4 regions of the Arhodomonas sp. AD133 genome follow, and region 3 is predicted to be linked to each of the others. Evidence: predicted binding sites of a transcription regulator. Region 3 holds the regulator's gene; each other region holds the start of a gene.
What was found. Region 3 encodes sigma-54, which starts transcription at its own class of promoters, with help from an activator protein. Its sites were predicted from a motif close to TGGCANGNTNCNTGCTT; they were not measured.
Positions count from the first base shown of each region.

Region 1: ACPEES_RS04990 (DUF4168 domain-containing protein) is a predicted target of sigma-54. The motif match lies at 1,423-1,439, and genes of this name have one in related genera.
Region 2: glnA (glutamate--ammonia ligase) is a predicted target of sigma-54. The motif match lies at 1,958-1,974, and genes of this name have one in related genera.
Region 4: urtA (urea ABC transporter substrate-binding protein) is a predicted target of sigma-54. The motif match lies at 6,229-6,245, and genes of this name have one in related genera.

Region 1 is NZ_JBNAZM010000005.1:104,954-112,115, reverse strand. Features, by position in the region: gene ACPEES_RS04995 (ribulokinase) at 1-953, shown strand, start outside; gene ACPEES_RS04990 (DUF4168 domain-containing protein) at 1,004-1,360, opposite strand; gene ACPEES_RS04985 (sensor histidine kinase) at 1,521-2,996, shown strand; gene ACPEES_RS04980 (sigma-54-dependent transcriptional regulator) at 3,002-4,360, shown strand; gene ACPEES_RS04975 (hypothetical protein) at 4,488-5,756, opposite strand; gene ACPEES_RS04970 (ACP phosphodiesterase) at 5,753-6,364, opposite strand; gene ACPEES_RS04965 (acyl-CoA thioesterase) at 6,361-6,786, opposite strand; gene ACPEES_RS04960 (3-keto-5-aminohexanoate cleavage protein) at 6,928-7,162, shown strand, end outside.
Region 2 is NZ_JBNAZM010000028.1:14,708-21,869, reverse strand. Features, by position in the region: gene glyS (glycine--tRNA ligase subunit beta) at 1-202, opposite strand, end outside; gene glyQ (glycine--tRNA ligase subunit alpha) at 199-1,101, opposite strand; gene ACPEES_RS14920 (hypothetical protein) at 1,275-1,841, shown strand; gene glnA (glutamate--ammonia ligase) at 2,017-3,432, shown strand; gene ACPEES_RS14910 (DUF4124 domain-containing protein) at 3,615-4,193, shown strand; gene glnL (nitrogen regulation protein NR(II)) at 4,381-5,415, shown strand; gene ntrC (nitrogen regulation protein NR(I)) at 5,412-6,818, shown strand; gene ACPEES_RS14895 (sulfurtransferase) at 6,984-7,162, shown strand, end outside.
Region 3 is NZ_JBNAZM010000034.1:1,327-8,488, forward strand. Features, by position in the region: gene rapZ (RNase adapter RapZ) at 1-323, opposite strand, end outside; gene ACPEES_RS16385 (hypothetical protein) at 314-1,102, opposite strand; gene ptsN (PTS IIA-like nitrogen regulatory protein PtsN) at 1,099-1,569, opposite strand; gene hpf (ribosome hibernation-promoting factor, HPF/YfiA family) at 1,739-2,065, opposite strand; gene ACPEES_RS16400 (RNA polymerase factor sigma-54) at 2,083-3,558, opposite strand; gene lptB (LPS export ABC transporter ATP-binding protein) at 3,909-4,646, opposite strand; gene lptA (lipopolysaccharide transport periplasmic protein LptA) at 4,643-5,161, opposite strand; gene lptC (LPS export ABC transporter periplasmic protein LptC) at 5,148-5,714, opposite strand; gene ACPEES_RS16420 (KdsC family phosphatase) at 5,707-6,264, opposite strand; gene ACPEES_RS16425 (KpsF/GutQ family sugar-phosphate isomerase) at 6,264-7,162, opposite strand, start outside.
Region 4 is NZ_JBNAZM010000028.1:1,935-9,096, reverse strand. Features, by position in the region: gene argH (argininosuccinate lyase) at 1-296, shown strand, start outside; gene urtE (urea ABC transporter ATP-binding subunit UrtE) at 353-1,042, opposite strand; gene urtD (urea ABC transporter ATP-binding protein UrtD) at 1,262-2,089, opposite strand; gene urtC (urea ABC transporter permease subunit UrtC) at 2,086-3,216, opposite strand; gene urtB (urea ABC transporter permease subunit UrtB) at 3,220-4,803, opposite strand; gene urtA (urea ABC transporter substrate-binding protein) at 4,867-6,159, opposite strand; gene ACPEES_RS14835 (helix-turn-helix transcriptional regulator) at 6,426-7,127, shown strand.

The DNA of each region.
Region 1 (7,162 bases), on a different contig from region 3:
CACTCATTCCTGGTCTGCGTGAGCGGCTGCGGGAGCCCACGCCCATCGGCGAGCCGGCCGGCGAGCTCGCGCCTGCGTGGATGGACCGGATCGGGTTGACACGGCCGCCGGTGGTGGCTGTCGCCACCATCGACGCCCACGCGGTGATGCCGGGCGTGGGGGTGAGCACCCCCGGCACCCTGGTCGCGACGCTGGGAACATCCGCGGGGTATATGCTGGTTTCCCCGGACTGCCGTCGTATTCCCGGCATTGGCGGCGTGGTCCGTGACGGCATCCTGCCCGGTTACTGGGGGTACGAGGCCGGACAGGCCGGTTTCGGCGATCTTCTGGCGTGGTTTGTGCGCACGTTCCCGTCGGGGGAGGATGCCGACGCGAGCTTTGCTCACTACAACCGGGCCGCGGCGGCGCTGCCTCCGGGGGCGAGCGGGGTCATGGCGCTGGATTGGTGGAACGGCTGCCGAACCCCACTCATCGACCCCGAGTTGTCGGGGGTGTTCGTGGGCATGACGCTGCAGACCACCCGGGAAGAGCTCTACCGCGCGCTGCTCGAGAGTCTCGGCTTCGGCATGCGCCGGGTGGTGGACACCCTGACCGAGGGCGGGCTCGACGTGGATGAGCTGGTGGTCACCAGCGGCCTGGCCGAGAAGAATCCGTTCATCGTGCAGCTTGTCGCCGACGTCACCGGCCGCGACGTGCGCGTGCCTGACGTCCAGGAAGCCACGGCCCGGGGTGCGGCGATTCACGGTGCCGTCGCCGCCGGCCTGGTGGACGATTTCCAGGCCGGCGCCGCGGCGCTCGGTGCCCAACGCACGCGCCGGGTGCTGCCGGTTGACAGCGCCACGGTGCGTTACACGGAACTCTACGGCCTCTACCGCACGCTCTCCCGCGCGCTGGTGGACAGCGACGTCATGCCCGCGCTACGCCGGCTGCGCGGAGCCACCGGCCGGCCCTGAGTAGGCGAGCGGTGGCCTGCGCCACCGCGCGCGTTACGCGGAGGTGTAGGTTACTCGATCATCCCCTGCACGCGTTCCGCCATCTCCGGGTCCTTACGGAGCTGCTGGGAAATGGCGTTGTACTCATCCACGCTGAGGCCGCTGTCCTCCACCGCAGAGATCATCTCGTCATTGGCCGCCTGCTGCATCTCTCGGGCCTTCTCCTCGTCCTGGACGTCGCGTAGCTTCTCGGAGTAGTCGCTGCGGATATCCTGAATTTGCCCGAATGCCTCGCTGAATTGCTCGAGCTTCGTGTCACTCACCTCGGCGGAACCCTGGGGGTTGCCCTCGGTCTGCGCGTGCAATGGGGCAGTGGCGACAAGCATCGCGAAGGCAGCACTGGTGAGAATTTTGCTGGTGAGTCGCATGGATAACCTCTTTCGTCTGCGACGGTTAGTCAGGGGAGCGAATGCGCTTCCCCCTAACGTGGAGGCATGGGTCGTGCCAAGGCTGTCGCTCCCGGCCAATGGCGAAGACTGGGGGATTTGACCGAATGAATGTGGGTGATACTGGGACAGGTGTATCGATATGAGACGTCCGACGCTGCGGCTGCGTACCGCTGTGATTCTGACCGTGCTCATCCCGGTGGTGCTGCTGGTTGCGTTGGGCGGGGGGATGAGCCTGCATCTGGTGGAGCAGGTGGCGGAGCGGCGTCTACGCGAAGACATTCAGCTTATAGCCCGTGCCCTGGAGCCACCGTTGACCCGGGCGTTGCGTCGTGGCCGTGAGGGCGCGCTTCAGCAGGCGCTGGACTCGGCGTTTTCTTTCGGTCGGGTCTACGGCGCGCACGTGCTCGCCGCTGACGGCAAGGTGCTGGCCGGCGCGGGTGCGGGGTCGGAACGGGTGTTATCGGATGACAGCCTCTCGGCGGCCACGCGGTCGGGGGATCGCTGGGGCGTGTACGCGCGCTCTGGTAGTGAGCCGGTGTACGCCTATTTCGTGCCGTTGGTGGGCGCCGACGGGCGTTTCGAGGCACTGCTGCAGATTACCCGGAACCGCAACGAGATGCGCGCCGTGCTCGCCCGGATACGATGGTGGGGAACCGTTGGGCTGGGGGTGTTCGCCACCGGTTTGCTGGCGGTGTTGTTCATCGGACATCGCCAGGCTGTGGTGCATCCCTTCGAACAGCTCCTGGCCAGTCTCCACCGTATCGCAGCCGGAGCGCGTGATCATCGTCTGACACCGGCCGGCCCGCTCGAGCTGCGGCGGCTCGCCGAAAACATCAACGAGATGCTGGATGCGCTGCAGCGCAATCAGCGTGAGGTTGCTCGCCGTGAGATGGTGGAGATGAGTCTGCGCGACGATTTGCGACAGTCACGGCGCCTCGCCGTCGTTGGCGAGTTCGCTGCCGGTGTGGCCCATGAACTGGGAACCCCGCTGAGTGTCGTGGACGGCACGGCCCAGCGGCTCGTCCGGCGCAGCGACGATGCCGGTGTCCGCCGTGCCGCCACACGCATACGCGATCAAGCCGCGCGCATGAGCCATATCCTGCGTCAACTCATGGATTTCTCCCGGCGAACGCCGCTACGGCGGCGTGACGTGGCCGTTTGGGCCGTGGTACAGCGGGCCGTGGAGCGCGCCGAAGGTGAACATGCCCCGGCGGTGATCGAGTTGAGCGATCCGCCCGATGATCGAGATCTGCCGCGGGTAAATGTCGATCCGACAAGGCTCGAACAGGCGCTCGGTCACCTGTTGAGTAACGCCGTCCGCGCCGCCGGTTCGGCCCGCGTGCTGGTGGGCGTCGACGAGCGTCCCGGCCAGGTGGTGATTTTCGTCGAGGACGAGGGAAGTGGCGTGCCTGCCGAGCTGCGCGAGCGTTCCTTCGAACCGTTTTTCTCTACACGCCCCACTGGCGAGGGGGCGGGGTTGGGGTTGCCGGTGGTTCATGGCATTGCCGAGCAACACGGAGGAGGCATCGGCGTGGTCGATCCTGTCCACCTGAGCGGCGCACGCTTCGAGCTTTGGTTGGCGTGCGGCGCAACGTCGGAGGTTTGGGAAGGTTGAGCGGCATGTACCAAGCGCAGGTGCTGGTGGTCGAGGACGACGAGGCGCTCGCGGGCCTGATCACCGACGAGCTTGCGGACACCGGTATCGAGGCGCGTGCGGTAGCGACGGCGGAAGCTGCACTGGATCTACTTGCCGGCGGCGGCGTCGATTTGCTTGTCAGTGATCTGCGTCTGCCCGGCGCCGATGGTATGCAGCTGTTGCGGGCGCTGCGTGCTCGCCGCGGCGGTGACCTGGTGGGGTTCATCGCCATCACTGCATTCGGCAGTATCGAGCAGGCGGTGGCGGCGCTCAAAGAAGGAGCGGACGATTTCCTCACCAAACCGCTGGATTTCGAGCACTTGACGGTCAGTGTGCAAAAGGCTTTGCACTATCGTCGATTATTGAGGCGTGTCGCGGAGATGGAGGCGGCGCCGGCCGGCGATGTCTTTCACGGCATGGTTGGACGCAGTCGGGCAATGCTTGCGTTGTTCGATGTGGTGCGCCGTATCGGTGCGACGGAAGCCTCCGTGCTCATCACCGGCGAGAGCGGTACCGGTAAGGAGCTCGTTGCCCGCGCACTCCATGCCGAGAGTGCGCGGGCGGCGCGGAGCTTCGTGGCGGTGAATTGCGCGGGTGTACCGCCGGATCTGCTCGAGAGTGAATTCTTCGGCCATGTCCGCGGTGCCTTCACAGGGGCGCAACGCCAGCGTGACGGTCTCTTTCAGGAGGCTGACGGTGGCACCCTGTTCCTTGATGAAATCGGTGAGATGCCGGTGGCGCTCCAGGCCAAATTGCTGCGCGTGCTCGAGGGCGGCCGTTTTCGTCCGGTCGGTGCGCAACGTGAGCTCGAGGTGGACGTTCGCGTCGTGGCCGCCACCAACGCGGACCTTGAAGAGGCTGTTGCCGAGGGGCGCTTCCGTGAGGACTTGTTCTACCGCCTGGAGACCTTCCGCATCGAGGTGCCACCACTGCGCCAGCGCGGCGATGATCTGGACCTGCTCACCGCGCGCTTCGTTGAGCAGTTCGCCCGCCGCCTCGGCCGCGAGGTACCGGCGCTCGAGCCATCGGCGGTAGCAGCGCTGCACCGCTACCATTTCCCCGGCAATGTGCGTGAGCTCGCTAACGCCATCGAGCGTGCGGTCACGCTCTGTCGCAGCGGTCAGCTCACTGTCGCGGATCTGCCGTCGCGCTTGCAGGACGCATCCACGCCGGTGCGAGGCAACGATCGGCCCGGGTCTTCCCGCCTACGCTCGCTCGCAGAAATGGAGTACGCCTATATCCAAGAGGTCATGGAGGCGGTGGGAGGCAACAAACGCCGTGCAGCCGATATTCTGGGCATAGGCCGGCAGACGCTCTACCGTAAGCTCGCCAGCGATGGCTGATAGACGGTGGTTGGTAGCGGTTCACGACGAGCCGGAGAGCACGACTGCCTGGCCCCAGTCGGATGGCGGATCTGTGGTAATGCTTGGGACATCGTGCAGGGGCTTCGGGTGCCTGTGCCCGGTGCCGTCAGCGCCGCACCTCGGCGCCGCTGACGATCGTCTTGGGCAGCGTATAGCGCATCTCGCCGCCGGCGATGGTCCGTGTAACGGCGATACGGCCATTGTCGATGCCAGCGAGCCGGCCGAGATGGGTCTGGCCATCGCGGGTATGCAGCCGCACGGACGCGCCGGCGTGCTGTGCGAGCGCCTCCACCGGCACAGGCCGGTAGCGGGGCGTCGTGCCGCTATCGTTCGTGGCCGTGCGCGTGGATTGATCGTCGCTTCGTGCCGGGGCCGACTCGTCACTCGGGAGCCACGCCGCCACCGACAGATCCACCGGTATCCCGTTGATGCTGACCGACGGCGCGCTCCTGGCGATCGAGGCCAGTGCGCCGTCACCGTTGGTCAGCGCGGTCAGAGCGAGCGCGCGGCGCGGAGAGTGGTCGATGAGCATATCGCCGCCGTGGCGGATGAATTCGCGGTAACGGCGGCTCGCTTCGGGGGAAAGCGGCGTGCCGTGCTCGCGGTAATCACGCTGAACGGCTTGCAGGTGGCGGTCGATGAAGCGTTTGACCGGTTCGTCGGCCCGCGCCGCGCAATAGTGATTGCGGCTCGCGTTGAAGCCGAGATCCGTGTAGCGCACGCGCAGGCCCGTCAACGCCGGGGTGTCGGCGGTCGAGAGAACGCCTTCGGCAGTGACCGCAGCGACTTGCGCGAACTCGGCGTCGAGCAGCAACTCGGTGCGGCCGCTCGCCTCGTGGCGGCGTATGCGCAGGCTCGCCTCGCCGCGCAGCGTGCTCTGATTCACCGCCTGGAGCACGCTGGCGGTGAAGGGGGCGTCGGGCGCGGAGCAGCCGGCCGCTGCCAGGGGCGTACCCAGGGAGGCGCCACCCGCCGCGGCATCGAGCCGGGCGACCAGGGGATCGTCGCTGTCGATACGAATCCCGGAGGCGATGAGCTCCACGCGCGCGGGCGGTTCGCGCCGGCGCAGCCGGGCGAGCAGCTCCCGCGGGCCGGCGAGCTCGCTGCTGTTGATTTCGAGACGCTGGATGAAGGCACTACCTTCGCCGTTCGCCGGCCGCAACGCGAGCTCATGCACCTCGATCGTGCCCGGTACGCTGCTGTCCACCGACTCCCAGTCCAGGCGCACGTAGGGCGACAGCTCGGCGGCGATGTCGTCCATTACTCTGCCGCTTTCGTACCACAGATAGCCCCGAAGCGCCCCATAGCCGGCGATCACCGCCACCAGCAGGAGCAGCAGCGTGCGCCCGAGAAATCGTACGAGTCTTTGCATCATTGTTGGCTCGGTCCCTGATTTATCGGCGCCCCGTGCCCCCGCGCCTGCACGTAGCGTATCAGTTGCGGGAAGAATGCGTGGAAGTCCGAATCGAGATGAGGATATGCCGCGCGCAATTCGGGCAGTGTGCCCCGCAGCAGCTCGGGGCGGCGCAGGCGGTAAGCCATGCGGTCGAGGGCGTGGGCGGTATTCTCCAGGCGGGCGTAGGCGGTAAGCCAGTCGCCGTCGCGCATGGCGGGCAACAGGCGTGCGAGCCGTGTCGGCAGGTAGTCGTAGTGCGCCTCCAGCGTGCGGTAGACCCGGGCACTGAACGCGGCGAGGGGCTCGCTACTGAAGTGTGCCCAATCGCGGGCGAGGAAGTGGTCGTAGGCGAGGTCGACGATCACCCCCGCCACTCGCCGGCGGTACCGGGGCAGACGCCGGCATGCCGCACGGGTCGCCGGGTGTTCGTCGGTGAACCGGTCCACGCGCCGATGCAGCCGGATACCCGCGCGGATCGCCGCCGGCAGCCCCGGGTCGGGGCGGCCGCGGACGAAGTCCCCCATGAGGTTGCCTACCAGGAAGGCGTCGTCGACGTCGGCGAGGTAGACGTGAGCGAGGAAGTTCATGGGGCCGGCTGTGGCAGACGGGCGCGAACGTCGTCGGGGACGGGCACGGATTTGCCGGCCCCGTGATCGACCCAGACCATCCGGGCGGTGCCGACGCTGTAGGTAACGTCCGGACGGTCGGCGTCCACGATCTCGTAATGGGTCTCGAAGCTGCTGCGCCCGGGGGCTCCGCCGAGCATGCGCACGCGCAGCCGTGCCGGGTAGGTGATGGAGCGCATGAACTCGCAGTACGCGTTGACGATGACCGGTCCGGTGTCGCTGCCGTGACCGACGCTCGACCCGGCGCCGATCTCCGCCAGCCACTCGATGCGGGCCTGCTCGAAGTAACGGAAGTACACCGTGTTGTTGACGTGCCCGAGTGCGTCCATGTCCGCCCAGCGCACGCTGAGCTCGGATTCGATCAGCAGTGTGGTCTCGCTCAACTCGTTTGCCTCCCGTGGTGAAGGTCAGCGGCGTCAATACGGCGCCAACGGTCATTGATATGTCGTCATGTGCAAACTGACACAGCCGCTCCCCCGCCAGCATGGGCCCACTGTGCTGACTGGCGCGAGGGAGATAAGGCCATGAATCGGAATGTCATTGTAACCTGTGCCGTTACCGGTGCAGGGGACACCGTGGACAAGCATCCCGCTATCCCGGTGACACCGGCGCAGATCGCTGACGCCGCCATCGAGGCCGCGCAGGCCGGTGCGGCGATCGCCCATATCCACGTGCGCGACCCCGAAACCGGGGGCATCAGTCACGATACCGCACTGTTCCGCGAGGTCGTCGAACGTGTGCGCGCGTCAGGCACGGACG
Region 2 (7,162 bases), on a different contig from region 3:
GCTGACCGCTGGCCACCGCCTCGATGAGCACCGCCAGCCGCCGGGGCGTGGCGTACGGTCGGACCGCGGCGTGAGCGACGTCAGCCTGGTCGAGGCCTGCCGCAATCTCCTCGGCGAAACGCGTCATCAGCTGCCGTAGTGCGGTGGGCGGCAGCTCCTCGGTGCCCAGCTCGATGAGCAGATCGTCTCGGGCGACGGTCATGCGGAACGGTCCTCTGCGCTGTTGATCATGGGGAAACCGAGCGCCTCGCGGCTGGCGTAGTACGCCTCGGCCACCGCCCGGGCGAGGGCGCGGACTCGCAGGATATAGGCCTGGCGCTCCGTCACCGAGATGGCGTGGCGCGCGTCCAGGAGATTGAAGGTGTGCGAGGCTTTCAGCGCCTGCTCGTAGGCCGGCAGCGGCAGGCCCTCGGTGACCAGGCGCTGGCTTTCGCGCTCGCAGGTATCGAACCACGCGAACAGGCTCGTTACGTCCGCTTGCTCGAAATTGTAAGCGGACTGCTCGCGCTCGTTCTGCAGGAAGACGTCACCGTAGGTGACCGTGCCGGCGGGGCCTTCGGTCCAGACCAGGTCGTAGACGCTCTCCTTGTCCTGGAGATACATCGCGATACGCTCGAGCCCGTAGGTGAGCTCGCCGGTCACCGGGCGGCAGTCGAGGCCGCCGGCTTGCTGAAAGTAAGTGAACTGGGTGATCTCCATGCCGTTCAACCAGACTTCCCAGCCCAGCCCCCAGGCACCCAGAGTGGGCGATTCCCAGTTGTCTTCGACGAAGCGGATGTCATGTACCAGGGGATCGATACCCAGTGCTTCCAGCGAGCCGAGATACTGGTCCTGGATATCCAGCGGCGACGGTTTGAGCACTACCTGGAACTGGTAATAGTGCTGCAGACGATTGGGATTCTCGCCGTAGCGGCCGTCGGTGGGTCGGCGCGAGGGCTGGACGTACGCCGCATGCCATGGCTCCGGCCCGATGGAGCGCAGGAATGTGGCCGGGTGGAACGTGCCCGCCCCCACCTCCATGTCGAGCGGCTGCAGCACGACACAGCCGCGTTCGGCCCAGTAGCCCTGCAGGGCGAGGATGAGCTGCTGAAAGGTCATCATAATCTCTGGCATCCGATCTTCATCGGCGTGGGTTGCCCCCGAGAACACCCGCGAGGAAAACCGCAGAGTATACCGTGGCCTAGACCCCGTGTCCCAGCGGGGAGATTCCACCGTTCCCCTGACGGTCAGCGTGGTCTATTTAAAGGGGGGGAGGACGGCAACGAGGGCTTACCATGCAGGACTGGATCCTGGAGCCGAACGCGACGGCCAGCTGGCACCGCCTGGTGGTGGAGGCCGAGTCCCGTACCGACGCGGCGCTCGAGGAAGGCTGCGAAAGCTACCTCGTGTTCCTGCTCATGCGCTACCTGCGACGTCGCGGCGTGGCACGCCGGGCGCTCGCCCTCGGGTTTCTCGAGGCGCTGGAGCAGGCCGGCGGGCGTCGGCGCGAGAGTCTGCGCGAGGTGGGCGATCAGTGTCTTATCGTCGCCGGGCTGTTTCCGCAGCTCGCCGATCGCCGCCGGGTGACGCTGTCGTACTTTGTGGATCTCGGCACCAGTGCCTATGACGAGGCCGCTACCGGAATGCCGGGCGGCAGCGAGGCACTGTTTCGCGCGCTCGCGCGTGCGTTCGTACCCATGACCGACGTCCTGCGGGCCATTCGCGAGGATCCGCGAATCGACCCCATGGAGCCGCTGGAGGCGGCGGAACGGGCCCTGAACTTGGATTCCCGCCATGGGCGGCGGCGGTTGGAAACGTACACCGAGGCAACACCGGTTCCCGGCCCCCGTACACGGCACTAAAGTGGTGCGCTTCGTTGTGGTGCGTGCACTATTTTAGTGCATCTGCGCATCCACACAGCCTCCGGGCCCGCTCGCAGCCCCGCGTCAAACGGGCGTTGCGGGCCTGTGTGCGATGATGGCACGGTCCGTGCTTTAGTGAGCGACGACGAATCCATCCATTACGGAGGTCGACCGCATGTCTCGCACCGCCGAGGACGTCCTCAAGCTGATTGAGGACAATGACGTCAAGTTCGTGGATTTCCGCTTCACGGACACCAAGGGCAAGCAACAGCACGTCACTGTGCCCGCACACACGCTCGACGAGGATGCCTTCGAGTCCGGCAAGATGTTCGATGGCTCCTCCATCGCCGGCTGGAAGGGCATCAACGAGTCCGACATGATCATGATGCCGGACCCGGAGACGGCGGTGCTCGATCCCTTCTACGAGGAGCCCACCGTCAACCTGGTCTGCGACATCATCGAGCCCGGCACCATGCAGGGCTACGAGCGCGACCCCCGCTCCATCGCCCGTCGCGCCGAAGCCTATCTGCAGTCCACCGGCATCGGTGACATGGCATTGTTCGGCCCCGAGAACGAGTTCTTTGTCTTCGATGATGTCCGCTGGGGCGCCGACATGAGCGGCAGCTTCTACAAGATCGACTCCGAGGAGGCCGAGTGGAACTCCGAGCGTGTCTACCATGACGGCAACATGGGTCACCGCCCCGGCGTGAAGGGCGGTTATTTCCCGGTACCGCCGGTGGACAGTCTCCACGACATGCGCTCGGCGATGTGCCTGGCGCTCGAGGAGATGGGCCAGACCACCGAGGTGCACCACCACGAGGTCGCCACGGCCGGCCAGTGCGAGATCGGCACCAAGTTCAACACCCTGGTCAAGAAGGCCGACGAGGTGCAGACGCTGAAGTACGTGGTGCACAACGTCGCCCATGCCTTCGGCAAGACCGCCACGTTCATGCCCAAGCCCCTGGTCGGCGACAACGGCAACGGCATGCACGTGCACCAGTCCATCGCCAGGACCGGCGAGGCGCTGTTCGCCGGTGATCAGTACGGCGGTCTTTCGGAGACGGCGCTGTACTACATCGGCGGCATCATCAAGCACGCCAAGGCCATCAACGCCTTCGCCAACGCTGCTACCAACAGCTACAAGCGTCTCGTGCCCGGCTTCGAGGCGCCGGTGCTGCTCGCCTATTCGGCGCGCAACCGTTCCGCCTCCGTGCGCATCCCGTGGGTGTCCAACCCCAAGGCGCGCCGCGTCGAGATCCGTTTCCCCGACAGCACCGCCAACCCGTACCTGGCGTTCGCGGCGATGCTGATGGCAGGCCTGGACGGTATCCAGAACAAGATCCACCCGGGCGACGCCATGGACAAGGATCTCTATGACCTGCCCCCCGAGGAGGAGGCCGAGATTCCGAAGGTGGCGTTCTCGCTGGAGGAGGCACTGGAGGCCCTGGACAAGGACCGCGCCTTCCTCACCGCCGGCGGCGTGTTCACCGACGACGCCATCGACGGCTATATCGAGCTCAAGAACGAAGAGGTCCAGCGACTGCGCATGACCACCCACCCGGTGGAATTCGACCTCTACTACAGCGTCTGAGCCCGTGCGGCTTTCAGCCGCGTAGCCGGCGCATCGAAGACGGCGGCGGGCCTCGTGTCCGCCGCCGTTTTACGTTTCCGTGGCCGCTTGCACGCACACGGCACTGGAACGCGGGCAGTGGTGGCCCTACATTAGGGGCCATGAATACAAGGACCGTTACCAGCCGACACCGAGCGACTTCCATGCGCCGAATTCTCACCGCGTTGACCCTGACCGTGCTCGTCTGGCCCTGCGCGCACGCCGACGTCTACCGATGGGTGGACGACGATGGCCACGTCCACTTCAGTGACGAGCCCCGCGACGGGGCGAGCCGCATGGAGATCCCGGAACCCACGGTGGTGCCGTCGACGTCGGTGCCCGACCGTCCGGCGCAGGGGCAGGCGGCGGATGCGCAAGCCGCCCCGGACTGGCAGGTGCGCATTCAGTCACCGGCGCCGGAGGCGACCGTGCGGGATAACAGCGGGCGGCTGTCCGTCTCGGTGGGCGTGGAGCCGGAGCTGGGGCCGGGGCAGAGCGTGGAGTTGCTCATGGACGGGGAGCGAGCCCCCGGTGGCCCGTTCGCTGGCGGGCAGATCGAGCTGACCGGCATCGATCGCGGTGCCCACGAGTTGCAGGCGGTGCTTAGAAGTGCCGACGGCGAAGCACTCGATCGCAGCGAACCCGTGACTTTCTACATGCATCAGGCATCCCGTCTGCACCCCGGCCGCGACGGCAGTAGCGGCAACGGTGGGAACAACAACGGAGGCGAAAGCGGCGGCTGATCGCGCTGTCGCCGGACTTCTGCTGCCTTTTGAACCGGTATGCACCATAATGGTGCGCGACACCGGTGCAAAGTGCACCGCACTTGGCGGTGTACCGGGCCTTCGCTGCTGGCGTGTTTCTTGCTTTCTCCTAATGCACCGAGGCGCGCCACCGCATTGATGCGGTCCTATGAGCGAGGGAGGCAGAGTGAGCGACAGCGCGATTCTCGAACATCTCGCCACGGCGGTGGTCGTCCTCGACGGGGACGATCGTGTGGCGCAGCTCAACCCGGCCGCTGAGAGTCTTCTGCGGGTAAGCGCCCGCCAGGTCCATGGTCTCCCCCTGCGCGGGGCCATTCCCGCTCTGGCCGGCCTCGAGGGCGCGCTGGCGCGGGCCCGTGAACGTGAGGCGAGCTTCACCGAGCGCGAGCATCAGCTCGTCCTCGATGGCGAGCTCGTTACCCTGGACTGTTCGGTCACGCCGTTGCCGGGTGGTGGACTGGTGCTGGAGCTCGCCCAGCTCGACCGCCACCTGCGCATCACCCGCGAGCATCAGCTCATCTCCCAGAACCGGGCTATCCGTGAGCTCATCCGGGGCCTGGCCCACGAGATCAAGAATCCGTTGGGGGGGCTGCGTGGTGCCGCTCAGTTGCTTCAGCGCGAGCTCGACGATCCGGGGTTGCGCGAGTATACGGAGGTGATCATCGGCGAGGCCGACCGCATGCGCGGTCTGGTGGACGGCCTGCTGGGGCCGAATACCCGACCCCGGCGCGACCTGGTCAACATCCACGAGGTGCTCGAACGTGTCCGCCACCTTGCCGCCGCGGAATCGCCCGAGGGCGTCGATATCGTGCGTGACTACGATCCCTCCATTCCGCCGCTCGCCGCCGCCCGCGACCAGCTGGTGCAGGCGCTGCTCAACCTGGTGCGCAACGCCCTGCAGGCGGTCGGCGAGCGCGGTCGGATAACGTTGCGCACCCGCACCCAGCGGCGGTTCACCATTGGCGACGTGCTCCACCGCCTGGTGGTGAGAGTGGACGTAATCGACGATGGGCCCGGTATCCCGCCGGATCTGCTCGAGCGGATCTTCTATCCGATGATCACCTCTCGCCCCGACGGCAGCGGAATCGGGCTGCCCATCGCGCAGAATCTGGTTGGTCAGCACGGTGGTCTGATCGAAGCAAGCAGCGTGCCGGGGCACACCGAATTCACTGTCTGGCTGCCGCTGGAGGATGCCGAATGAGCGCCCCGGAACGCATCTGGATCGCCGACGACGATCGCTCCATCCGTTGGGTACTGGCGCGCGCGCTCGAGGGCGACGGTCTCGCCGCAGAGGGCTACGGCAGCGCCGAGGAAGTGCTCGCCGCGCTCGATCAGGGCCGGCCCGATGTCATCGTCACCGACATCCGCATGCCCGGCATGGACGGCCTCACCCTGCTCGAGCGGTTGCGCAATCGGGCACCGGAGGTGCCGGTGATCGTGATCACCGCGCACAGCGACCTGGATGCCGCCGTCTCCTCGTACCAGGGGGGTGCCTTCGAGTACCTCCCCAAGCCATTCGATGTCGAGGAGGCCGTGGAGCTCGTCCGCCGCGCCCTCGCCGCCGCGCGCGAGCGCGCCCCGCGCACCGCCGAGGCAGAGCCGGTGCCCGAGATCATCGGCGAGGCCCCGGCGATGCAGGAGGTCTTTCGCGCGATCGGGCGACTGTCGCGCTCGCATATCACCGTTCTCATCAATGGCGAGTCCGGTACCGGAAAGGAGCTCGTCGCCCGCGCCCTGCACCGTCACAGCCCGCGCGCGGACAAGCCGTTCGTCGCCCTGAACATGGCCGCTATCCCCCGCGACCTCATGGAGTCCGAGCTCTTCGGCCACGAGCGCGGCGCATTCACCGGTGCCCACCAGCAGCGCCGCGGACGTTTCGAGCAGGCCGACGGCGGCACGTTGTTCCTCGACGAGATCGGCGACATGCCCGCCGAGCTCCAGACCCGACTGCTCCGCGTGCTCGCCGATGGCGAGTTCTACCGAGTGGGCGCCCACACGCCCATGCAGGTGGACGTGCGCATCATTGCCGCGACACACCAGGATCTGGAGCAACTCGTCGCCGAGGGAAATTTCCGCGAGGATCTCTTCCATCGCCTGAATGTCATTCGCGTGCATGTCCCCGCCCTGCGCGAGCGCGCGACCGATATCCCCACCCTGGCCCGTCACTTTCTCGCCGCCACTGCCCGCGAGCTCAACGTGGAGCCCAAGGTGCTCACCCGTGCCGTGGAGCAGCGCCTCGCCGCCCTGCCCTGGCCCGGCAACGTGCGCGAGCTCGAGAATGTGTGCCGCTGGCTGACGGTGATGGCGAGCGGCCGCGAGATCCGCGAGGAGGATCTGCCGCGGGATCTCGGGTTGGAAAGCCCTGCCCCGAGCGGGCAGAGCACCGGCGCCGACTGGGAGACGGCGCTCGCGAACTGGGCCCGGCAGACGAGCGCCGACTCAGGTGCCGGTGCCCTCGCGAGCGCCCACGACCGCTTCGAGCAGGTGCTCATACGCGTGGCTCTGGAGCGAACCGCCGGCCACCGCCAGGAAGCCGCCCGCATGCTCGGATGGGGCCGCAACACGCTCACCCGCAAGATCAAGGAGCACGGGATGGAAGTCTGAGGGCGCGGTTGCGCGCTCAGAAGAGGAAAGTGCAAAGCTGCAAGACCAAAGAGGAAGGTTCGTCGTAGCTCTTTCCTCTTTCCTCCGAACTCCGCGGCAGCCCTTGCGCCCGACGCGCCGGCGCATATCCTGATGGCAGACATGCAACCGTCAGGAGCTCACACCATGCCCTGGACCACGCTCATCGATGCGGAGACGCTGCAGGCCGTGCCGGCGACGGCCGACTGGGTGGTGGTGGACTGCCGCTTCGATCTCGCCGACCCGGATGCCGGGCGGTTGGCCTGGCAGCGGGGGCACATTCCCGGTGCGGTGTACGCCCACCTGGAGCGCGATCTCTCCGGACC
Region 3 (7,162 bases):
CGTCGCCGGGTCTCGCTGAAACGCGTCAGCAGTGTCTGGTCGTCGGCATCGAGAAATACGATCTCACAGTGGATGCCCAGCTCGCGCAGCCCGTCGAGGATACTGGGAAAGCGCGCCAGCGCCTCCGGCTGGTTGCGCGCATCAATGCCCACGGCATAGCGCTGGTTGGCGGCGTCCTCGCCCAGCTCCGTGATATGCCTGCCAAAGGCACCGAGCAGATCCACCGGCAGGTTGTCGATACAGTCGAACCCGGTGTCTTCGAGGGTATTGAGCGCCACGCTCTTACCCGACCCCGACAAACCACTGATAATGATCAGTCGCATCGAATAGCCTCCTGCTGCTCGCGGATCCATGCCGGGGCACCTCCCCGGCCACCGCGGCGCAGTATGCTCTCCTGGAGTGCCACTTCAATGACCGTGGCAATCATCGGTCCTGGTGACAAGCGCAACCGGGGCAGGGGGCGTCCGAGCAGGCCGCTTTCTTCCCAGCCCCCGTCGAGGCCGTCGGCATCGGCGTTCGCGTCGAGCTCGACGATTAACGCCGGCTCCGCGCTTCGCGACACCGCGCCATCGCCGAAATGGGCCGTGACGTCGATGATCCCGAGTTGTCGCACGGCGAGCCGGCCTCGTCCCTGTTCGGGTGCACGCCCCGTCAGGCGGTTCCCGGCCGTTTCCAGACGGATGAGATCGTCGCTGACCAGCGCGTGACCGCGGTGCAGCAGCTCCAGGGCGGCGTGACTCTTGCCGCTGCCGGCTGAGCCAGTGAGCACGACACCGTGATTGCCGATGCGAACCAGCGTGCCGGGCATGCCGGTTCCGTCGGCAAGCCGGTCCAGGGCCCGTTGCAATCGCCAGGTGAGGGCGGCTTCGTCGAGGGTCACCGCCAGCCAGGGGGCGGTGATGGGTGGCTCCGGCGGCCCTTGTGTGATCCAGGCGCACGGCATGTCGGGTGTCTGCTCAGAGGCGGCCGCGTATCGGCGCAGGGGCGCAGCGGCGCCGAACCAACGCGGGGCGTCGACGGGCAGTTCGATCGTCTCGGCGCCGCCGAAGTCACGCGCCCCGAGCGCCGCGGCGAGCGCGTCGAGGCGCACGGACACACTCATACCGTTGCGCCGTCGGCGAGACGTTGACAGACCTGTTCGTAGAGCGCCTGGTCGGAGCCGGCGGTGCGGAGGTGCTGGCAGAAGTCCGGGTCGCTGAACATCTCCGCGAGCGCGGCCAGGATGCGCAGGTGCTCGTCAGTGGAGTGCTCAGGGACCAGCAACGCGAACAGAAGGTCCACCGGCTGACGGTCGATGGCGTCGAAGTTCACGCCCTCGTGGAGATTCACCAGCGCAGCGACCGGCGATTCCAGGCCCGCGAGTCGGGCGTGGGGCAGGGCGACCCCGCGGCCGAGGCCGGTACTGCCGAGGCGTTCGCGGCCGATGAGGCTCTCGAAGACGCTGCGCGTGCCCCGCTCGCCATCGGTGTCTCCAAGCAGTTCGGCGAGCAGCTCCAGGCTGCGCTTCTTGCTGGTGGCATGCGCCTGATAGCGCACGCGTTCGGGCGTTAGCATTGCTGCGATGTTCATGATGCCCCGGGCCCCGGATTGCCGTTACCAGTCTTCGTATTCGTAAAAGACCAGGTAACCAAAGCATAGGCGACACGCTGGGGCAGCGGGAGCATCCGTGCGCCGGGGCGCTTGCCCGCGTGTCGTCGGTTATTCGCCGGCGCGGGCTTCCTGTCCGCGCCGCGTCAGCTCATTCCTCGAGCGCCTGACTCACCGGACCTTCGGTACGACGATGATCGCTGCGCTTTTCCTTGTGTTTGACCACCTGGCGGTCGAGCTTATCCGTCAGCGCGTCGATCGCCGCGTACATGTCTTCGTCGGTCGCGTCGGCGAACAGCCGCGCGCCGCTGACCACGATCGTCGCCTCAGCCTTCTGGGTCAGCTTCTCCACGGTCAGGATCACGTGCGCGTCAACGACGTTGTCGAAGTGGCGCTCGAGTTTGTCGAACTTGTCATTGACGTAGTCGCGCAGCGAATTGGTGACCTCGACATGATGTCCGGTGATGTCGATCTGCATGCTACCTCCTTAGGCTCTCAGGCGAGCCTCTTTCGCTCCGTGGACGAGGCGATGGACATGGCCTCGCGGTATTTCGCCACCGTTCGGCGGGCGACGTTGATGCCTTCTTCGCGGAGGATGCTGGCGATGCGGCTGTCACTGAGAGGCCGTGTGGCGTCCTCCGCGGCGATGAGGCGTCGGATGCGCGCGCGGATGGCAGTCGCCGAGCATTCACCGCCGTCGGCGGTCTGCACATGGGAAGAGAAGAAATACTTGAATTCGAACGTCCCGCGCGGCGTGTGCATGTATTTCTGGTTGGTGATGCGCGAGATGGTCGACTCGTGCATCTCCACGGCCTCCGCGACCTCGCGCAGGACAAGGGGCTGCATCGCCTCGTCGCCGCGTTCCAGAAAACCGTGCTGATGGTCGACGATGAATCGGGCGACCCGCAGGAGCGTGTCGTTGCGCGAATGCAGACTCTTGATCAGCCAGCGCGCTTCCTGGAGGTGCTCGCGCATCATGCTGTTCTCGCGGCTGCGGTCGGCACGGCGCACGAGCGCGGCGTACTCGGGATTGACGCGAATGCGTGGAAAGGCGTCCGGGTTGATCTCCACGTGCCAGCGTCCGTCGAGTCGGCGCACGAACACGTCCGGGATCACGTACTCCGTGTTCTGGGGACCGTAACGCAGGCCCGGATGCGGGTCGAGCGTCTGAATGAGGTTGATGATCGCCTGCAACGCCTCGCCGTTGATACGCATGCGGCGCTTGAGTTGCGCATACTGCCGGCCGACGAGCAGGTCGAGATAGCGGTCGATGAGGGTGCGTGCCTCTTCGAGCCACGGTGTGTCCGCCGGTAGCTGCGCGAGTTGCAGCAGCAGACATTCCCCCGGGTCCCGGGCGGCAACACCCACCGGGTCGAAATGCTGTACGCGGGTAAGCACTGTCGTCAGCTCCTCGGGGGCGACTTCCCAGTCCGCCGGCATGGCGGCGAGCAGGTCGTCCACGGTGCTGTCCAGGTACCCGTCGTCGCGCACGGCGTCGATAACGGTCTCGGCGATGGCCAGATCGCGGCTGCTCAGGCCGGCCAGTTGCGCCTGCCAGGTGAGATAGTTGCGCAGGGTCTCGGCGCCGTCCGCCTGTCGGGCAATCGGATCGTTGTCCTCGCGCTCGGGGTCGCCGCGGCTCCAGGTGGTGGTGCCGTCATAGATGTCGTCCCAGCCGCTGTCCACGGGGAGCTCGTCGTTGAGGCGCTCACTGCCGTCATCGCCGGTGGTCTCGGCGGGTTCGGAGGATTCGTGAGCGGCATCCTCGTCGGTGTAGCTGTCGTTCAGCGCCTCTTCCGTCGTGGACGTGTCATGCTCGTCGGCGGTCTCGAGCATGAGGTTGGAATCGAGCGCCTGCTGGATCTCGGCACGCAACTCCAGAGTGGGCAGCTGGAGCAGGCGAATCGCCTGCTGGAGCTGCGGTGTCATGGTCAGTTGCTGGCCGAGCCGGAGCTGGAGAGATTGTTTCATGTCAGTTCCGTCGGATTCCCCACGGGCGAGGGCCCGTCGACGTGTCGCGGACACGCCGCGCCGGCCCTTCGGGTTGGGTCGGACATCCGCCCAGGCCGCGTTGCCCGTTGTTCATTTGGGACCAACCAAACTTCACTCCCCGCGCCCCTGATCCCCGATACGAGCGATTCGGGGCTGCGTAAGCTTGTTGTATCCGCATTCACACTGCGGCCCATCCAAGCGCTGAACGAATGTCCGCCCCGGCGCGCCGCGCTCGGGACACATCGACAGGTCCTGGCGTGCGGCGCTCGTACAACGCCATCGTAATGCAATAGCCGCGCCGGGTGCATCCGTTTCGGAGCTACCGCAGTTCAGAGCCGGAAGTCTTCACCCAGATAGACTCGTTTCACCCGCGAGTCGGCGAGCACCTGCCCGGCATCACCCTCGGCGATCACCGTTCCCGCGTGGAGGATGTAGGCGCGATCCACCACGCTGAGGGTTTCGCGCACGTTGTGGTCGGTGATCAGCACGCCGATGCCGCGTGCGGCGAGATGGCGGATGACCTCGCGGATGTCGCCGACCGAGATAGGATCCACGCCGGCGAACGGCTCGTCGAGCAGGATCACCCGCGGTGCCGCGGCGAGCGCCCGGGCGATCTCCACCCGTCGGCGCTCGCCGCCCGACAGGCTGATGCCCGACTGATCGCGCAGATGCTCGACGTGGAACTCCTCCAGCAGTGCTTCCATCTCCCGATGCCGCGCTGCACGGTCGAGCTCCGGGCGCAGCTCCAGAATCGCGAGCAGATTGTCCGCCACGGAGAGCTTGCGGAAGACCGACGGCTCCTGGGGCAGATAGCCCAGGCCAAGGCGGGCGCGCCGATGCATGGGCAGGCTGCCGATCTCCCGCCCGTCCAGCCGGATGCTGCCGGCGTCCGGCGGCACCAGGCCCACGATCATGTAGAAGCTGGTGGTCTTGCCCGCGCCGTTTGGGCCGAGCAGGCCCACGATTTCACCCGGGTCGACGCTGAGGCTGGCCTCCTGGACCACATGGCGTCCGCGGTAGACCTTGGTCAGCCCTTCGGCCTCGAGACGGCCGCCGTCGGCGCTCACTGTCCGCCGCCTCCATCGCCGTTCTCCGGATAGAGCTTGATTTCCACCCGCTGGCCGTCGTCACCCCGGTCGGCTTCGATGCGGTCGCCCGCGATGTGATAGAGCAGGGTCTCGCCACGGAACTCGTCGCGGCCGCGTTGCAGCTGTGCGCCACCTTCCAGGTGCAGACGCTCCGGCGCGCTCGCGTGGTAGGTCATGCGCGGGGCCTGCGCGTCCACGGCGCCGCTGGCACTGGCCTCGTCGCGATAGGTGGCGGGGTCGCCCTCGACTTCGATCCGGGCGACGCCACCGTCGTCGCCGCGATAGACCCGCAGCTCGTCGCCGGTGATGCGCATGCTTCCGCGTGTGACCACGACGTTGCCGGTATACGTGCTCACGCCCTCGGCATTGTCGAGCTCGCCGTGATCGGCGCTCAACTGAAGCGGTTCCGTTGCGCCTGTCTCGGCGGCATGAAGTGCCGGCGCACTGACCATACCCAGTGCCAGCGCCACGACGCAGGTTCTAATCGCTCGCATAGCGGCCTCTCACATTGGCGAGGAGTTCCACGCGTTCGTCATCGAGCCACGCCCGAGCACCCTGGCCCCGCAGCTCACTGTGGGGGCCGCGCAGGGTCACGGCAGCATCGGTCTCGGCGTAGTGCCGTGCCGGTTCGAGCGTGAGTCTGGGGGTTTCCAGGGTGAGGGGATGGGGGCTGGTACGTTGCAGGCGTACATCGCCACGCAGCACCACGCTTTGCGTGCCGTCGGCCAGGTCGGCGACGACGGCGTTCTCCGCGTCGCCCTGCCAGTCGGCGCGGGCGCCCAGGCTGTGCCAGCGCGGCGCCTCGATGCGCCACCGGGCCTCGTTCGGGAAATAGGCGGCGCGCGGCGCCGTCAGCTCGTAGTAGGGGCGGCCGGTGTCATCGGTCGCGCTGAGGGTGACGTCGGTTGCATAGTAGCGCGCTTGCGGTTCCCGCACGGGCGGCCCGCTGTCGGCGCGCTCGCGCTCACCGCCGAAGGACAGCCATACCAGGGCGACCATCAGCGCCAGGGCGACCAGCGGGAAGGCTGCGCGGTTGCTTTCACGCATGGCGTTGGAGCTGTGCCGCCAGGCGGCCCTGGGAAGCGAGTATCAGCTCGCTGACCTCGCGTACGGCACCGTGCCCGCCGCTGCGCGCGGTCACCCAGTGCGCCCGGCGGCGCACCCGTGGGTGAGCGTTCGCCACAGCGACGGCCAGGCCGGCGCGCGAGAAGGCCCCGAGATCCACCACGTCGTCGCCGACGTAGGCGACGCTCTCCAACTCGAGGGCGAGCTCCTCGGTGAGACATCGCAAACGCTCCGCCTTGTCGCCGACGCCCTGGTAGACGTAGTGAATGCCGAGCTCCTGCGCGCGTCGGGTCACGGCCTCCGAGCGGCGCGCGGTGATGATTGCCACGGCGACATCCTCGGCGCGTAGCATCGCCAGGCCCTTGCCGTCGTGGATGTGGAATCGCTTGAAGCTCTCGCCGGTATCGCCCATGTAGACGCCACCGTCGGTGAGCACGCCGTCCACGTCCAGGGCGAGAAGGCGGATGTGCCCGGCGCGCTCGCGAATCGCGGCGTCGGGGCGTTCGCAGTAAGCGTCGGCGAACGCGTCCATCACACCACCCCCGCGCGCAACAGGTCGTGCATGTTGAGCGCGCCGACCAGGTGGCGATCCGATTCGACCACCAGCAGAGCGGAAATGCCGTGGGCCTCCATGAGCGCGAGGGCCTCGGCGGCGAGCTTGTCCCGGCCGATGGTCCGTCCGCCCTCGGTCATGACGGCGTGCATGCTCGTATGGTGCACGTCGACCTCGCGATCCAGGGCGCGGCGGAGGTCGCCGTCAGTGAACACACCGAGCACGCGGTCGGCGTCGTCGACGACCGCGGTCATGCCCAGTCCCTTGTTGGTCATCTCCACCAGCGCCTCGGCGAGCGGGGTCTGCATGCCCACCCGCGGGATGCGCTCGCCGGTGTGCATCAGGTCCTCGATGCGGAGCAGCAACCGACGGCCAAGCCTGCCGCCGGGGTGGGAACGGGCGAAGTCCTCCTTGGTGAAGCCGCGGGCATCGAGCATGGCGACGGCGAGGGCATCGCCCATGACCAGCGCCGCGGTGGTGCTCGCGGTGGGCGCGAGCCCCAGGGGGCAGGCCTCCTCGGCCACTCCCACGTCGATGTGAACGCTCGCCTGGCGGGCCAGCGTGGAGTCGGCGTTGCCGGTAAGCGCGATCAGCGGCACGGCCAGGCGCTTGATCAGCGGCAGGATCGTGTTGATCTCGTCGGTCTCGCCCGAGTTGGACAACGCGAGGACCACGTCCCGCGGGGTGATCATTCCCAGGTCGCCGTGGCTCGCCTCGCCGGGATGCACGAAGAACGCCGGTGTGCCGGTGCTCGCCAGTGTCGCCGCAATCTTGCCGCCGATGTGTCCGGATTTACCCATGCCCAGCACGATGACCCGCCCCTCGCAGGCGAGCATGTATCGGCAGGCGCGGGCGAAGTCGCCGTCTATGCGGTCGC
Region 4 (7,162 bases), on a different contig from region 3:
GCGGATTCGCCACTGCCACCGATCTCGCCGATTACCTGGTGCGCCGCGGCGTCGCTTTCCGCGACGCCCACGAGATCGTCGGCCGCGCGGTGCGCCAAGGTGTGGACACCGGACGCGATCTCGCGCAGATGAGCCTGGAGGAGCTCCAGCAGTTCTCCGAGGCCATCGAGGCGGACGTCTTCGAGGTGCTCACCCTGGAGGGCTCGGTGGCCGCCCGGGATCACGTCGGCGGCACCGCGCCGGCGCAGGTGCACGCCCAGGTCGCGGCCGCCCGCGAGCGCCTCGCCAGGGAGTGAGTTTTGGCGGGTTGCAGGTGCCGGCCGCGCGATGCCGCACCTGCCCCCGGTGGCGCTCATACGGTCAGGTGGGCGCGCACCAGCTCGTCGTCGAGCTCGTCCATGCGCCCGGCGGCTACCCGTTGGCCGCGATCGAGGATCGCGAAGTGGTCGGCCACGCGCCGGGCGAAGGGGAGTTTCTGCTCGACGAGCAGCACCGTGAGGCCCTCCTCCTTGTTGAGGCGGCGGATGACGTCGCCGATTTCGCGCACCACGTTGGGCTGAATACCCTCTGTGGGCTCGTCGAGAATCAGCAGCCTCGGCTCCAGGCACAACGCCCGGGCGATGGCGAGCTGCTGCTGCTGGCCGCCGGAGAGGTCGCCGCCGCGGCGGTGGCGCATCTCGTGGAGCACGGGGAAGAGCGTGTGCACCCGCTCGGGGATGTCCCGCCGGCCAAGCGCCGCGCGGGCGATGCGCAGGTTCTCCGCGACGGTGAGCTGGGGGAAGATCTCGCGGCCCTGGGGGACGTAGCCCATGCCGGCGCGGGCACGTACCTCGGTGGCGTGGCGCTCGATGGGCCGCCCTTCCAGGCGGATCTCACCGGAGGCCGCCGGCAGCAGGCCCATCAGGGTCTTGAGCACCGTGGTCTTGCCCACGCCGTTTCGCCCCATCAGGCAGGTGCACGAGCACCCGGGGACCTCCAGATCCACGTCCCGCAGGGTGTGGCTTTCGCCGTAGTACTGGTTGAGGCCGTTTACCGAGAGCATGGTTGTTGTCCGTTCCGTTATTGAGCCGTGCCGAATCAGACCCTAATGCCACCCGGGGACCGGCACGGCGGTCGGGGGAGAGCGGGTGGAGACCGTGGTCGCGGACCGTCTGCGGCCATGGATGGCCGCAGTCGAGCGTCCAGGGACGGATTCACAGCGTGTCCGCAATCACGATCTCCTCCCGCTCACGGGTCGACGTTGCAGTCTGCCTCCGTGCGGCTATTCGCCCAGATACACTTCGATCACCCGCGGATCGTTCTGAACCTGGTCCATGGTGCCCTCTGCGAGCACACTGCCCTGGTGGAGCACCGTCACCTGCCGCGCAATCGAGCGCACGAACTCCATGTCGTGCTCCACCACGATCACCGAGTGCCGGCCGGCGAGGCGCTGCAGCAGCTCACCGGTCTGCGCCATCTCCTGCTGCGTCATGCCCGCCACGGGCTCGTCCACCAGCAGCACCCGTGGGTTCTGCATCAGCAGCATGCCGATCTCCAGCCACTGCTTCTGGCCGTGGGAGAGCGAGCCCGCGGCGCGGTGGCCGAGATGGCCCAGGCCGATGAGCTCGAGCACTTCGGCGAGGCGGTCGCGCGCGGCACTGTCGAGGCGGGCGAAGAGCGTCGGCCATACCCGCTTGTCCGCGGCCATGGCGAGCTCCAGATTCTCGGCGACCGTGTGGCGGGGAAACACGGTCGGCGTCTGGAACTTGCGGCCGATGCCGCCGCGGGCGATGGTCGTCTCGGGCACGCGCAGGAGATCGATGCGGCTGCCGAACCAGACACTGCCGGTGTCGGGCCGGGTGCGGCCGGTGATGACGTCCATCATCGTGGTCTTGCCCGCGCCGTTGGGCCCGATGATGCAGCGCAGCTCGCCGTCGTCGATATACAGGCTGAGTGCGTCGAGGGCGCGAAAGCCGTCGAAGCTCACGGTGACGTCCTCGACGTAGAGAACCGGGCCGTGGCGGGTATCCAGGCGGCTGGAGAAATCCGGGGGCGGCTGCAGGAAGTCGAATACCCGGTCGCGTTGCAGCAGCTCGCTGAACAGCGTCATGCCTCGCCCTCCCCGCGCCGGTGGCGGAAAAGGCCGGTGACGCCCCGCGGCAGCCAGATCGTGACCACCACGAACAGCGCGCCCAGGGCGAACAGCCAGCCTTCCGGCCAGACGCCGGTGAACACCGTCTTGCCGTAGTTCACCGCGAACGCACCCACCACCGCGCCGATGAGGGTGCCACGGCCACCCACCGCCACCCAGACGACGATTTCGATGGAGTTCAGCGGTGAGAACTCGCCCGGGTTGATGATGCCCACCTGCGGCACGTACAGCGCGCCCGCGATGCCGGCGAGCATGGCGGAGACGGTGAACAGCCACACCTTGTAGTGATCCACCCGGTAGCCCACCGTGCGCACGCGGGCCTCGGCGTCGCGCACTCCCGTAACGACCCGTCCGAGCTTGCTGGTGACGATGAACCGGCAGACGAGATACCCGCCGGCGAGCGCCAGCGCCGAGGCCACGAACAGACCTGCGCGGGTAGTGTCGGCGGTGAGGTCGAAACCGAGCAGCTCCTTGAAGTCGGTGAGCCCGTTGTTGCCGCCGAAGCCCATCTCGTTGCGGAAGAAGGCGAGCATCAGCGCGTAGGTGAGCGCCTGGCTCATGATCGAGAGATACACGCCGGTCACCCGCGAGCGGAAGGCGAGCCAGCCGAAGACGAACGCGAGGGCGCCGGGGGCGGCAAGGATGGCGATGAGCGCCACCGGGAAGTGGTCGAAGCCGAGCCAGTACCACGGCAGCGACTCCCAGTTGAGAAAGACCATGAAGTCCGGGAGCACCGGGTCGCTGTAGACGCCGCGGGTACCGATCTGGCGCATGAGATACATGCCCATGGCGTAGCCGCCCAGGGCGAAGAACGCGCCGTGGCCCAGGCTCAGGATGCCGCAGTAGCCCCAGATAAGGTCCACCGACAGGGCGAGCAGGGCGTAGCAGAGGTACTTGCCGAGCAGGGTCACGGTGTAGCTCGACAGATGCAGCGCCGAGCCCTCGGGTACGAGGAGATTCGCCACCGGCACGGCCACCGCCGCGGCGAGCAGCAGTGCGATGAGCACGCGCCCGGCGGTGTCGCCGGCGAGCGGTAGCCGTGCGGTGGCGGGCTGGGGGGCGGCGTTTGTGGGGCTTGTGGCCATCGTTCAGCCCTCCGCGGCGCGGCCGCGCTGCGGGAACAAGCCCTTCGGCCGCTTCTGGATGAACAGGATCACGAACACCAGCACCAGGATCTTGGCGAGCACGGCACCGGTGGCCGGTTCCAGGAACTTGTTGAGCAGGCCCAGGCTGAACGCGCCCACGAGCGTGCCCATGAGACTGCCGGCGCCGCCGAAGACCACCACCAGAAAGGAGTCGATGATGTAGGCCTGGCCCATGTTGGGTCCCACGTTGGTGAGCTGGGACAGCGCCACGCCGGCGATACCGGCGATGCCGGCGCCGAGGCCGAAGGTCAGCGCATCCACCCAGTCGCTGCGCACGCCCACCGCGCGCGCCATGGCCCGGTTCTGGGTCACGGCGCGCACCTTGAGCCCCAGGGTGGTGCGCTTTAACAACAGCACCAGGGCGACGAATACGGCGAGGGCGAAGGCGATGATCACCAGACGGTTGACGGTGAGCGAGAGCACCGGATTGATCACGATGGAACCGCTCAGCCACTCGGGCGCGCTCACCGATCGGTTGAGCGGGGAGAAGACCGTGCGCGCCAGCTGCTGGAGGATCAGGCTGAGGCCGAAGGTCGCCAACAGCGTCTCCAGCGGGCGGCCGTATAGGTGGCGAATGATGCCGCGCTCGATGGCAACGCCGAAGGCGCCGGCGACGAGAAACGCTGCCGGCACGGCGAGCACCAGCGCCAGGCCCACGTGGCCGGGTAGCAGCTGCTGGAGTACATACGTGGTGTACGCCCCGAGCATGATGAGCTCACCATGGGCCATGTTGATCACGCCCATCACGCCGAAGGTGATGGCCAGCCCGATGGCGGCGAGCAGCAGCACCGAGCCCATGGACAGGCCGTAGTACACCTGCTCGACGGTGTTGAAGAAGCTCACCCGCTGTTCGGTGGCGGCGAACGCGGCGCCGGCCGCCTCGCGCACCGGCGTGTCCAGGGACTCGTCGGCGGCGGCGTTGCGCAGGGCGTTGCGAGCGCTGTCGAAGAGCTGGCCGCGCAGCCGGTCGATCGCCGCCATCTGCGCCTCGCGGTCGCCGCCGTCGAGAGCGGCGAGGGCGAGCGCGGTCTCCAGCGCGGCGCGCACCCGGTCATCGGATTCCGCCGCGAGGCGCTCGCGCACCATGGCGGCGCCCTCGTCGTCGAGCTCGCCGAAGAGGTTGCGGGCCGCGGCGAGGCGGGTGTCCGGTTCGTCGGCGCTCAGGTTGAGCCGCGCGACGGCGTCGGCAATTTGCCGGCGCATGAGGATGTTGACGATGACGCGGTCGAGCTCGCCCGGCTCGGCGACGGGCTCGCCGGTGGCGGCGTTGACCACCGTGTCGTCGTCGCGGCGGACGGCCGCGCGGTCCGCCGGGCGTTCGAAGTAGAGGTTACCCGCCGCCAGTGCCTCCAGCACGGTGGCCGCGCGCGGATGACCGGAAGCGGCGATGTCCTCGGCGACGGCCATCTTCGTGCGGAAGTTGCGTGTATCCAGTTGCTGGAGCGTGTCGGTGAGTGCCGCCGCCGGGGCGGCTGTCGCAACTCCGAGCACCAGGCAGGCGAGCAGAAGCGCACGTGGCATTGTCATCGGCTACTCCGCGTCAGTCGGACAGCGGCGATGCGGTCGCTGCCGCATCGCCGCACGGCCGGGTCAGTAGTTCTGGCCCGAGCATTCGCCGGATTGCACGTTGTAGTTGCCGCAGGCGAGTGGTGCTCGCCAGTCGGCGATGAGCTCGGCGCTGTCCGGGAGGTAGTCCGACCAGGCGTCGCCGGCAACCATCCCCGGGGTCTCCCAGACCACGGCGAACTGACCGTCCTCCTGGACCTCGCCGATGAGCACCGGCTTGGTGATGTGATGATTGGGCATCATCGTGGAGACACCGCCGGTGAGATTCGGAGCGGTGACCCCGACCATGGCATCCACCACCGCCTCGGGATCGGCGGTGCCGGCCTTCTCCACCGCCTGGACCCACATGTTGAAGCCGATGTAGTGCGCTTCCATGGGATCGTTGGTCACGCGCTCGGCGTCACCGATGTACTCGTGCCAGCGCTCGATGAAGGCGTCGTTCGCGGGAGTCTGCACGCTCTGGAAGTAGTTCCAGGCGGCCATATGACCCACCAGCGGCGCGGTGTCGATGCCCGAGATCTCCTGCTCGCCCACGGAGAAGGCGATCACCGGGATGTCCGCCGCGGAAATGCCCTGGTTGGCGAGCTCCTTGTAGAACGGCACGTTGGCGTCGCCGTTGATGGTGGAGACCACCGCCGTGGGCTTGCCCTGGGATCCGAACTCCTTGATTCGCGCCACCTCGCTCTGCCAGTCGGAGAAGCCGAAGGGCGTGTAGTTGACCAGGATGTCCTCTTCGGCCACGCCGTGATCCATGAGGTACTGCTTGAGGATCTTGTTGGTGGTGCGTGGGTAGACGTAGTCGGTGCCTTCCAGCACGAAGCGCTCGATGCCGAGCATCTCGCGCAGATAGTCCACCGCGGGGATGGCCTGCTGGTTGGGCGCGGCACCGGTGTAGAAGACGTATTTCGACGACTCCTCGCCCTCGTACTGCACCGGGTAGAACAGTGGCACCTCGAGCTCCTCGACCACCGGCAGCACGGACTTGCGCGACACCGAGGTCCAGGCGCCGAAGATGACGTCCACCTTCTCCTGGGTGATGAGCCCGCGGGCCTTCTCCGCGAACAGTGGCCAGTCCGAGGCCGGGTCCACTACCACGGGCTCGAGCTCGCGGCCAAGCACACCGCCCTCGGCGTTCTGCTGCTCGATGAGCATGAGCATGGTGTCCTTCAACGTGCTCTCGCTGATGGCCATGGTCCCGGAGAGCGAGTGGAGCACGCCGACCTTGATGGGTTCGGCGGCCTGCGCGCCGGCCATGCCGGCGGCCAGGGCGAGACCCGCGACGGTCGTGGTAAGTCGTTGGCGAATGCTGGTGCCCATATCGGCCCTCGTTGTCACTAGCGGAGGATGGTGCGCCGCCCCATCGACTGGCGGCCGTGACGAGGGCCACTACAGAGTTCGTGCCAATGATTTCAGGTAGTTGATCTGAAAATGAATTTTCGATTTTGGCGGGGTGGTGAGCGGCCGTTGCAGTGCAACGGTGGCGATGTCGTGCATCATTGCGGTGCAATCGCCAGCGTCCATGGCGCGCAACACCGCCCTGACGCCCAGAAACGCAGCGAAATTCTCATACAGGACCCTAGGGCATGCGTAAGGCCGACCGTCTCTTCCAGGTCGTCAATCTGATCCGAACGTGCCAGCCCATTACCGCGGCGGCGCTCGCCGAGCGCGTGGGCGTGTCGGTGCGCACGATCTACCGCTACATCGACGATCTGTCGGTCAGCGGCATTCCGATCTACGGCGAGCCGGGGGTGGGGTACGCCGTCGACGATGGCTTCGAGCTGCCGCCGCTGGCGTTGACCGCCGGTGAGCTCGAGGCGTTGATGCTCGCCGTGGAGATGCTGGCGCGTGCAACCGGCGAGGAGCTCGCCGGGGCAGCGCGGACGCTACTCGGCAAGATTCAGGCCGCGGCGCCGGGCCACGGCGTCGATCCTGCGCAGGCGGCGGCCCGGGATTTCAGCCGCGGCCTGACCGCCGCTGAACGTACGCACTGGGACACCTTGTGCCGCGCGGTCCGTCGCGGTCAGGCGCTTACGATGCGCTATCTGAGTCTCGCCGAGCGGGTCTCCGAACGCACGATCTTCCCTTTGGGTCTTTTTCATTGGGGGGGCAAGTGGACCGTGGGCGCCTGGTGTTGCCTGCGATCGGCCTATCGCGATTTCCGGGTCGATCGCATCGAAAGCCTTACTGTCGCTGGCGATGTGGTGCATCCGGAAGCCGGCATCAGCCTCGCCGGCTACATGCGCGAGCGCAGCGACACGCGCCGCGATACCCCGTGCCCGGACTGACAGAACGCTGTCAGCAGCCCCGGTTCAGACTTTTC